3 regions of the Vibrio gazogenes genome follow, and region 1 is predicted to be linked to each of the others. Evidence: predicted binding sites of a transcription regulator. Region 1 holds the regulator's gene; each other region holds the start of a gene.
The links. Region 1 encodes MetJ, which represses methionine synthesis genes. Its sites were predicted from a motif close to TTAGACNTNTANANGTCTAA; they were not measured.
Positions count from the first base shown of each region.

Region 1 (3,286 bases):
GAAACTGTTGAATCTGACCCAAAATTTCTTGGGCCTGTTGTGGTTCTACGGTTAAATTTTCAATAAAAGCAATGAGTTGATTGGTTGTTTTGCCCGCTGCAGAAACCACAACTAGATCGTGACTTTGCGAATACTCTTTGAGAATTTGAGCAACGCGGCGATAACATGCCGGATCAGCCAGACTACTTCCTCCGAATTTATGGAGGTGGCGTACGGTGGTCATCAACAATTCTCCTTTACCCAATTCAGGGATTGATCCAGATCGGCAATCAAGTCATCGGCATCTTCTAAGCCGACCGATAGCCGTAATAGTTGTAGCGAAATACCGGCTTTGTTGAGTGCTTCCTCACCCATCGCACGATGGGTCATTGTTGCCGGGTGACAAATTAAACTTTCGACACCACCGAGTGATTCAGCTAATGAAAACAGATTGAGCCGGCTCACAAATTGTTGTAGCGCTTCATGGCTTCCCGCAAATTCAAAGCTGAGCATCGAACCAAATCCGCTTTGTTGCTTCTTCGCAATGTCGTGACCGGGATGGGTCGGTAAACTCGGATGATAAATGGTTCCAATCAGCGCTTGAGACTGCAAGTAAGCGAGAATTTTCAGTGAATTTTCTTCATGACTACGCATTCTTGCGCCCAAGGTGCGTAACCCTCTAAGTGTCATATAACTATCGAATGGGGTACCGGAGGCGCCGATACAGTTTGCCCACCAGGAAAGCTGTTCCGCGTGTGCTTCAGTTTTACTGATGATCACGCCGCCAATCACATCTGAGTGGCCATTGATATACTTTGTCGTCGAATGGATCACAAAGTCAGCACCCAGCGACAAAGGTTGTTGGTAGACTGGGGTCAGGAAGGTATTATCAACAGCGACTAAAGCGCCGATTTGTTTTGCCTGCTGACAGATTTTTTTGATATCAACGATCCGAACGAGCGGGTTGGATGGTGTTTCCAGCAAAATAAGTTTCGGTTTCTGGGCGAGAGCTTCCGTGAGCGCTGCATCGTCGCATTGATCAACGAATAACACCCGGAAGTCACCTTTATTGGCGCGGGAATTGAATAAACGATACGTGCCGCCATAACAGTCATTCGGTGCGACGATGAGATCATCGGGGCCGATGAAGGCAGAAACCCATAGATTAAGCGCTGATGTACCACAGTTGGTAATCACGGCGCCCTGTCCACCTTCCAGTTCGTAAAGTGCTTGTTCCAGCAGTCCGCGGTTCGGATTACCGGAACGGGTATAATCGTACTGAGGGACTTCACCGAATGCCGGAAATCCATAATTCGTTGAGAGATAAATCGGTGGAACGACTGCATGATATTGCGTGTCTGACTCAATACCCGTTCGAACGGCGATGGTTGCAGGTTTATGAGTGCTCATATGTAATTCCTTCCTACTTGATGGCAGATGTCGTTCATAACTGTCGATCTCAATCGACACGGATTGGACATGGCTGCTCACTTTACTGATTTTCTAATGGGACGTCAATACTTCTAGACGTCTATATGTCTTTGCTTATAGCAGTAAATAAAGCTAAAATTAACACCTACTTTTTTTGATAATAATGACGAATTCCGGCAATGAGGGGAAGCAATGGCTGATTGGAATGGTGAATACATAAGTCCTTATGCTGAACATGGTAAGAAAAACGAGCAGGTCAAGAAAATTACGGTTTCTATCCCATTGAAAGTTCTCAAAGTATTGACTGATGAGCGGACAAGACGCCAGATCAATAACTTACGTCATGCCACAAATAGTGAGCTTTTGTGTGAGGCGTTTTTACATGCATATACTGGTCAGCCTTTGCCGACGGATGAAGATCTGCGTAAAGATCGCCCGGATGATATTCCCACAGAAGCAAAAGCAATCATGACCGAAATGGGCATTGAATTTGAATCTTATGATGACTAATTCACAGGAGTCTGGCTTCTCAGGCAGATAACGTATTTTTTGTCATGTTGGCTGATTTGGACGCATTGCTTTAACCTCAGAGAATATGAAATCAATTTCTTCAACAAGGGAAACAATACAGCAAGTTGGTTGTTTCCTTTGCAGATAAGGGACGTTTGATATGATCTATGTTCACTACCTTGAACAGTCTCGGGCATTACGTGTGGTCTGGTTGTTGGAAGCGCTCGAACTCGAATATGAAGTCGTTCATTATAGCCGAAATCCAAAGACTTGGGGGGCTCCGGAGTCTTTGAAAGCGGTTCATCCGTTAGGCAAGTCTCCGATGATTGTTGATGGTGAACAAACCATTGCCGAGTCAGGTGCTATTATCGAGTATCTAATCGATACCTATGACCATCAACGTCGTTTCCGGCCTGAATCAGGGCAGGCTTTACTGGATTATCGCTATTGGTTACATGCCGCTGAAGGTTCTTTCATGATGTGGCTGGTTATGCGGCTGATCTTTATCAAATCGAGAGAAAAACTCCCATTCTTGTTGCGTCCATTGATTGGTTCTTTTCTCAACAAGATGGATCAGATAGTGATTGAGCCTCGTGTGTCTACTTTCTTGCGTTATATTGATGATACGCTTGCGCAACGTTCATGGTTTGCCGGAGAGCAGCTCAGTGGTGCAGATTTTCAGATGCATCTGGTCTTACAGCTTGCCGATATGCGGGCGGATTTGTCTGCCTATCCCAATATTCAACGCTATCATAAACAGGTTGTTCAACTGGCGAGCTATCAGCAAGCATTGCAAAAGATCCCAGCTTGAATCAAGCGATTAAAAACAAGTCATAAAAAGAGGATACACGCCGTGTATCCTCTTTTTTTTGTATCCGTGATGTTCTACCAGTGTGTTGGATTAATCTTGCATGTAGCCTTCGGGCATTGAAATCCGAGCAACACCTGAATCAACGGCGGCTTGCGCAACGGCTCTGGCGACTCGTGGCAACAGACGTGGATCCATCGGTTTGGGGATAATGTACTCGGGGCCGAATGAAAGGCTATCGATATCGGCCGCAGCCAGAACTTCTGCCGGTACGTCTTCTTTGGCAAGTTGGCGAATCGCTTCAACCGCTGCAATTTTCATTTCATCGTTGATTTCGCTGGCTCGAATATCCAGCGCACCACGGAAGATGAACGGGAAGCAGAGAACATTGTTGACCTGATTTGGGTAGTCGGAACGACCCGTGCCCATGATCAAATCATTGCGGACTTGGTAAGCCAGTTCCGGTTTGATTTCTGGATCTGGGTTTGAGCAAGCAAATACAACCGGTTTTTCTGCCATTAGGGCTAATGCTTCCGGTGGCAGGAGGTTCGGGCCGGA
Region 1 covers NZ_CP092587.1:242,068-245,353, forward strand. The annotation lists gene MKS89_RS01050 (bifunctional aspartate kinase/homoserine dehydrogenase II) at 1-223, opposite strand, end outside; gene MKS89_RS01055 (O-succinylhomoserine (thiol)-lyase) at 223-1,389, opposite strand; gene metJ (met regulon transcriptional regulator MetJ) at 1,603-1,920, shown strand; gene MKS89_RS01065 (glutathione S-transferase) at 2,081-2,731, shown strand; gene MKS89_RS01070 (malic enzyme-like NAD(P)-binding protein) at 2,822-3,286, opposite strand, start outside.

Region 2 (3,286 bases), 1.3 Mb from region 1:
CTTACGGACCCTGAATCAACTTGAAGCCATTAACGAAGGTGTCATTATTGTTGATGGTATCGATATGTACGCTAAATCAACGGATATCAATCAACTGCGGCAAAATGTCGGGATGGTGTTTCAAAGCTTTAATTTGTTTCCCCATAAGACTGCTTTAGAAAATGTGATGCTGGCACCACTGAAAGTGGCTAAGCGCCCGGTGAAAGACGTTGAAGTGGCCGCGAAAGCGTTGATGAAACGAGTCGGTCTGGCTGAGCGGATGAATAACTATCCTTCTCACTTGTCCGGTGGACAACAGCAACGTGTGGCGATTGCCCGGGCGTTGGCCATGGAACCGGATTTGATGTTGTTCGATGAACCGACGTCAGCGCTTGATCCTGAAATGGTGGGTGAAGTATTGGATGTCATCAAGGGGTTGGCAGCAGAAGGCATGACGATGGTGATTGTGACGCACGAAATGGGATTCGCCAAAGAGGTCGCAGATCGTGTGTTGTTTATGGAAGAAGGCGCACTATTGGTTGATGACACGCCTCAGGTTGTATTTGAATCTCCGCCACATCCTCGCTTGCAGCAATTTCTGGCTAAAATTTTATAGTCGATACTTTCCGCCAGTTTACTGGCGGAAGTCATTTTTATCAGGCGATTTTTATCCCTTCTAAGTGTGTTTTACACTGTTGCCGAGCCGTGGCAAAGAAAGCCTGTAGATAACGTTTCTCTTTTTCCCCATGTCGCACGGCAGCAAATAGTCGTCGCCATAGTCCTTGTCCCAGCGGTTTACTGGTGATCAGACGCTGGCGAGAAAATTCGCTGATGGCCCAATTGGGCAGTGCCGCAACCCCTAAGCCAGCTGAAACCATCTGGACCAGCATGAGCGTATTATCTGCCTGTTTCCATTTCAGAGGTTCCACTCCCGCGGGATGAAGGAAGTGCTTATACACATCGAGACGTTGTTTCGGAACCGGATAAGTCAACATGGTTTGGCCAGCTAAGTCTGTGGGTTGAATGGCTGCCGCGTCAGCCAACGGATGATTGATCGCGGTGACAAGGCGCATTTCAAAATCAAACAACGGTTCGTAATGAATTTCGGAGCGGGGCATAATATCCGAGGTGATCAAGAGATCAAGCTCTCCTGCCAGTAGTGCAGGAAGGGGTTCAAAGCCAAATCCGGAAGAAAAATCCAACGTTACATCCGGCCAACTGAGCTGATATTCCTTGAGCGCAGGCATCAGCCATTGAAAACAAGAATGGCAATCGATCGCCATATGCAGACGCCCATTCACATCTTCTTTGAGACCGGCGATTTGGTTCTCTGCCTGAGCCATTCGCGGCAATACATCTTCCGCCAGCCGTAGCAAAATCTCACCTTCGGATGTAAATCGAACGGGGCGTGTTTTACGGAGAAATAGTGGGCTGCCAATCCGTGATTCCAGATCTTTAATCTGATGAGACAGAGCCGACTGGGTCAGGTGTAGCGCGGTTGCGGTTGCGGTTAAAGACCCGGTATCTCTGAGTGAAATCAATGTTTTGAGGTGTTTGATTTCTAACATGAGTTTTCCTCATTCATGTTCAATCATGTTGAATATTTTTACTAAATTACGCTGAAACCTACCACATGTAAACATCTAGACGGCTATATGAGTTATTTAATTTCAATTTACTTTTATGACTATGAATTTTACTAATGTGTCGGTTGAAGAATTGGTGATTGGCAGTGAGATCATTTTGTACGATATTTTAGCCATCTAGACATCTTTTATGTCTGAAAGATAAGTCAGTATCAAATACTCACGACAAGCAATAATCAATAAAGGATGATATTCATGGCTACAACAACACATATTCTGGGCTTTCCTCGTATCGGTGATAAAAGAGAACTCAAATTTGCTTTAGAAGGGTATTGGCGCGGAGAGCTTGATCAATCTCAGTTGGCAGCGACTGGTGCCTCGATTCGTCAAGAGAACTGGACGCTTCAGGCGGACAATCAACTTCGTTTCGTAACTGTCGGTGATTTTGCATGGTATGACCATGTATTGAATACCTCTCTGTTATTAGGGCATGTCTCACAACGCCACCGGGACGGAGATATGGATATCGATACACTGTTTAAGATTGCCAGAGGGCAGTCCCGTCCAGGGTGTGACTGTCAAGGTGGCAGTGCAGCTTCCGATATGACTAAATGGTTTAATACCAATTATCATTACATTGTGCCGGAATTTTCAGCTGATGATACGTTTGAGGTGAGCTGGTCACAGTTATTTGATGAAGTCGATGAAGCGATTCAACAAGGGCATCAAGTGAAGCCGGTATTACTAGGGCCATTGAGTTATCTCTATTTGGGTAAATCCGTTGTCGAGGGGTTTGACCGATTATCATTATTGCCTCGGTTAACGGTCGCTTATCAAACTATTCTGGATAAATTAGCTGCACAGGGGATTGAGTGGGTTCAGATTGATGAACCGATTCTGGTGTTGGAATTAGAGCAAACCTGGCTGGATGCTTTTCAACTTGCTTATGACCAATTACAAAAGAAACAGAGGAAAACCAAGCTGTTGCTCACCACTTATTTTGATTCGATTACTGATATTTTAGAGCGTGTGACCGCTTTGCCCGTCGATGGACTGCATATTGATACTATTTCTGCGCCGCAGCAGTTGAAGGAGGTCGCGGCAAAACTGCCCACAGATTGGATTTTATCTGCCGGTGTTATCAATGGACGCAATGTCTGGCGAGCCGATCTGGCATTATTACTCAAACAGTTACAGCCCCTTAAAGCGCAGCTTGGTGATCGTTTGTGGGTCGCGAGTTCGTGCTCACTACTCCATAGTCCGGTTGATCTTTCACTGGAAACCGGACTGAGTGAAGAAACGCAGAGTTGGTTTGCTTTTGCCCGTCAAAAAGTGGTTGAGTTGGGATTACTTGGTGCCGCGTTAGACGGTGATGTCAAAGCTGTTGAAGCATGTCAGGACTATAGCCGCCCGATTGAACAGCGCCGAGCCTCCCAACAGGTGAATAAGCCACATGTGCGTCAGCGGGTTGAAGCGATCACCGAAGCTCTGGCAACTAGAGCGTTGCCTTATGAAGCGCGCGCTATACATCAGAAAGAGGCTTTGGGGCTGCCATTTTTACCAACGACAACCATCGGTTCTTTCCCTCAAACCAGCGAAATCAGAAGATTGCGGCGTGATTTTAAGCAAGGGCGGTTATCTGAAAGCGACTATAAGACCGCGCTAAAAGCACATATTCATGAAGCGGTTGAGCGACAGGAATCTCTGGGACTGGATGTTTT
Region 2 covers NZ_CP092587.1:1,516,562-1,519,847, forward strand. The annotation lists gene MKS89_RS06840 (amino acid ABC transporter ATP-binding protein) at 1-595, shown strand, start outside; gene metR (HTH-type transcriptional regulator MetR) at 636-1,547, opposite strand; gene metE (5-methyltetrahydropteroyltriglutamate--homocysteine S-methyltransferase) at 1,821-3,286, shown strand, end outside.
Region 2: the regulator MetJ is predicted to act here: its motif matches at 1,615-1,634, upstream of metE (5-methyltetrahydropteroyltriglutamate--homocysteine S-methyltransferase).

Region 3 (3,286 bases), 840 kb from region 1:
TGACCCGACGCTTGAATTCAGCCGCCAGCTCAGGGTAAGCCGCCTGATACGCTGCGAACTTCTCATCCCATGCGGCTTCTTTTGCTGCGCCGGATTCTTTCGCATCCCACTGCGCATAAATGTCAGCCGGAATCTCAAACGGGCCATATTCCCAACCCAGTTGCTCACGTGTTGCTTTGATTTCATCCGCACCCAGTGGTGCGCCGTGGCAATCATGAGAGCCGGATTTGTTGGGTGAGCCAAAACCAATCACAGTTTTGGTACAAATCAATGTCGGACGTGACGTTTCCGCTTTGGCTGCGGTAATCGCCGCTTCAATCGCCGCAGCATCATGTCCGTCTACCGCCGGAATAACATGCCAGCCGTACGCTTCAAAGCGTTTCGCCGTGTCATCTGTGAACCAACCGTCCACATCACCGTCAATCGAAATGCCGTTGTCATCCCAAAACGCAATCAGCTTGCCCAGACCCAAAGTACCGGCCAAAGAGCACGCTTCATGAGAAATCCCTTCCATCAAACAGCCATCACCGAGGAAAGCATAAGTGTGATGGTCAACGATATTATGCTGGTCACGGTTAAACTGCGCGGCGAGCGCTTTCTCCGCAATTGCCATACCAACCGCGTTGGTGATGCCTTGTCCGAGTGGCCCGGTTGTGGTTTCAATGCCCGGTGCATAACCGTACTCCGGGTGGCCCGGTGTTTTCGAATGCAACTGACGGAAGTTCTTCAGGTCGTCAATCGACAGATCATACCCCGTCAAATGCAACAGTGAATAAATCAGCATCGAGCCGTGGCCGTTAGAGAGCACGAAACGGTCGCGGTCAGCCCAATTCGGGTTTTGTGGATTGTGGTTCAGGTGAGAGCGCCACAGCACTTCAGCGATATCCGCCATCCCCATCGGGGCGCCGGGGTGACCTGAGTTGGCTTGTTGAACACCATCCATACTTAAAGCGCGGATTGCATTCGCGAGACGTTTTTGGGAAGACATGTCAGCTCCTGAAAGTCATAAAGCAAAAAATGAATGTAGATTACGACGAAATAACACCGTATTTGCAAAATACCATATTAAAAAAAGCACTATATTGTCGCAAAGCCCTTTACTTGGCGCAATCGATTTACTGTGCCGATAAGTGCGCGATCTATCGCAGATTTATCGGTTATTTTCCCGAAATGAAAAACACTGTCATTTCCAATAAGCATCATGATGTTTATTAATCATAAAAAAAAAAGCTTGTAATTCCATTGACGCAGAATAGAATAGACGTCTAGATGTAAAAACATCTCTTGCGTTTAGCGCTTGTTTGCAAATAATTTCGAGTAAGTGTTCAGTACGACTTGCTCATCATCTGAGTGGAGTTCTCATGACAAAGCATCTGTTTACTTCTGAATCCGTATCAGAAGGACATCCTGATAAAATTGCCGATCAAATTTCCGATGCCGTACTTGATGCGATTTTAGAACAAGACCCAAAAGCGCGTGTTGCCTGTGAAACCTATGTCAAAACAGGCATGGTCATGGTTGGTGGCGAAATCACGACATCAGCTTGGGTAGATATTGAAGAATTAACCCGAACCACTGTTCGTGAAATTGGCTATACCCATTCAGATATGGGATTCGATGCGGACTCTTGCGCAGTTTTAAATACCATCGGCAAACAGTCTCCGGATATTAATCAAGGTGTCGATCGCGCCGACCCGAAAGAACAAGGCGCCGGTGACCAAGGTATTATGTTCGGTTATGCAACCAACGAAACTGATGTCCTGATGCCAGCCCCGATCACTTACGCTCACCGCTTGGTTCAACGTCAGTCAGAAGTGCGTAAAAACGGCACACTGCCATGGTTACGTCCGGATGCAAAATCTCAGGTAACTTTCCAATATAACGACGGCAAAATTGCCGGAATCGATGCCGTGGTATTATCCACGCAACACAGTGACTCCATTTCAACCGAGTCATTGAGAGAAGCGGTGATGGAAGAGATCATCAAACCGACGCTGCCAGCTGAATGGTTAAACAAAGAAACCAAATACTTTATCAACCCTACCGGTCGTTTTGTTATCGGTGGTCCAATGGGTGACTGTGGTCTGACTGGTCGGAAGATCATCGTTGATACATACGGTGGTGCAGCACGTCACGGTGGCGGTGCCTTCTCCGGAAAAGATCCATCTAAAGTTGACCGTTCAGCCGCCTACGCAGCGCGTTATGTTGCCAAAAACATCGTTGCAGCCGGTCTGGCTGATCGTTGTGAGATTCAACTATCTTACGCGATTGGTGTTGCGGATCCGACCTCAATCATGATTGAAACATTCGGCACAGAAAAAGTTGCACACGATATCATCATTGAAGCCGTTCGTCAGTTCTTCGACCTTCGTCCATACGGACTTCAGGAAATGTTGAATCTGCTTCAGCCGATCTATAAAAAGACTGCTGCTTATGGTCACTTCGGTCGAAATGAATTCCCATGGGAAGCAACCGATAAAGCTGCATTACTACGGGACTTCGCCGGCCTCAAATAAGTCAGCCTGTTCATCAACAGCATTATCTTGAATTCATAGCCCTCCACTCGGAGGGCTTGCTTCTATATACAGAAACCGACATGATAAATAACTTGGATTGCATCATTAAATGCAATCAGTTTCATACAAATTTGCTGTGAGCTAAAAATTGCTTTTAACCGAAAAGAAGAGCCAAACAGATAAGGTAGAACAACGTGTCAGCCTCACCAATATCAGCTGAACTTCATACCCAAGTCACCGCTCGGATCTTGTCTTGTATTGAGCAAGCATCGCACTACTTTCAACACCCCTTCCCGCAACCAAGTCTTAGCTATCAACTGCGTGGTAAAGCGGCCGGAAAAGCTTATTGTCATCGCTGGGAAATCCGTCTGAACCCGGTGCTGCTGGTTGAAAATCAAAGCGAGTTTTTACAACAAGTGATTCCTCACGAGATAGCTCACTTGCTGGTTCACCACCTATATGGACGAGTAAGACCACACGGTTCAGAATGGCAATCGGTGATGACACAGGTTTTCAGTTTGCCCCCTCAGACAACCCACCAATTTGATACACGTTCCGTAGCCGGAGAAACCTTCGCATACCATTGCCAATGTCAGCAATTTTCGTTGTCGATTCGTCGTCACCGGAAAGTACAGCGTCAGCAAGTCATCTATCGTTGTACACAATGCCACCAGCCACTGAGATATAATGGCACCGGATATGAATGACAAACGAGGTTTTTCCCTTTTGTTTTCAATGATCCCTCTTGTAATTTCAGTTTGCAGCGCCCA
Region 3 covers NZ_CP092587.1:2,920,257-2,923,542, forward strand. The annotation lists gene tkt (transketolase) at 1-988, opposite strand, end outside; gene metK (methionine adenosyltransferase) at 1,362-2,516, shown strand; gene MKS89_RS13025 (SprT family zinc-dependent metalloprotease) at 2,711-3,223, shown strand.
Region 3: the regulator MetJ is predicted to act here: its motif matches at 1,258-1,277, upstream of metK (methionine adenosyltransferase).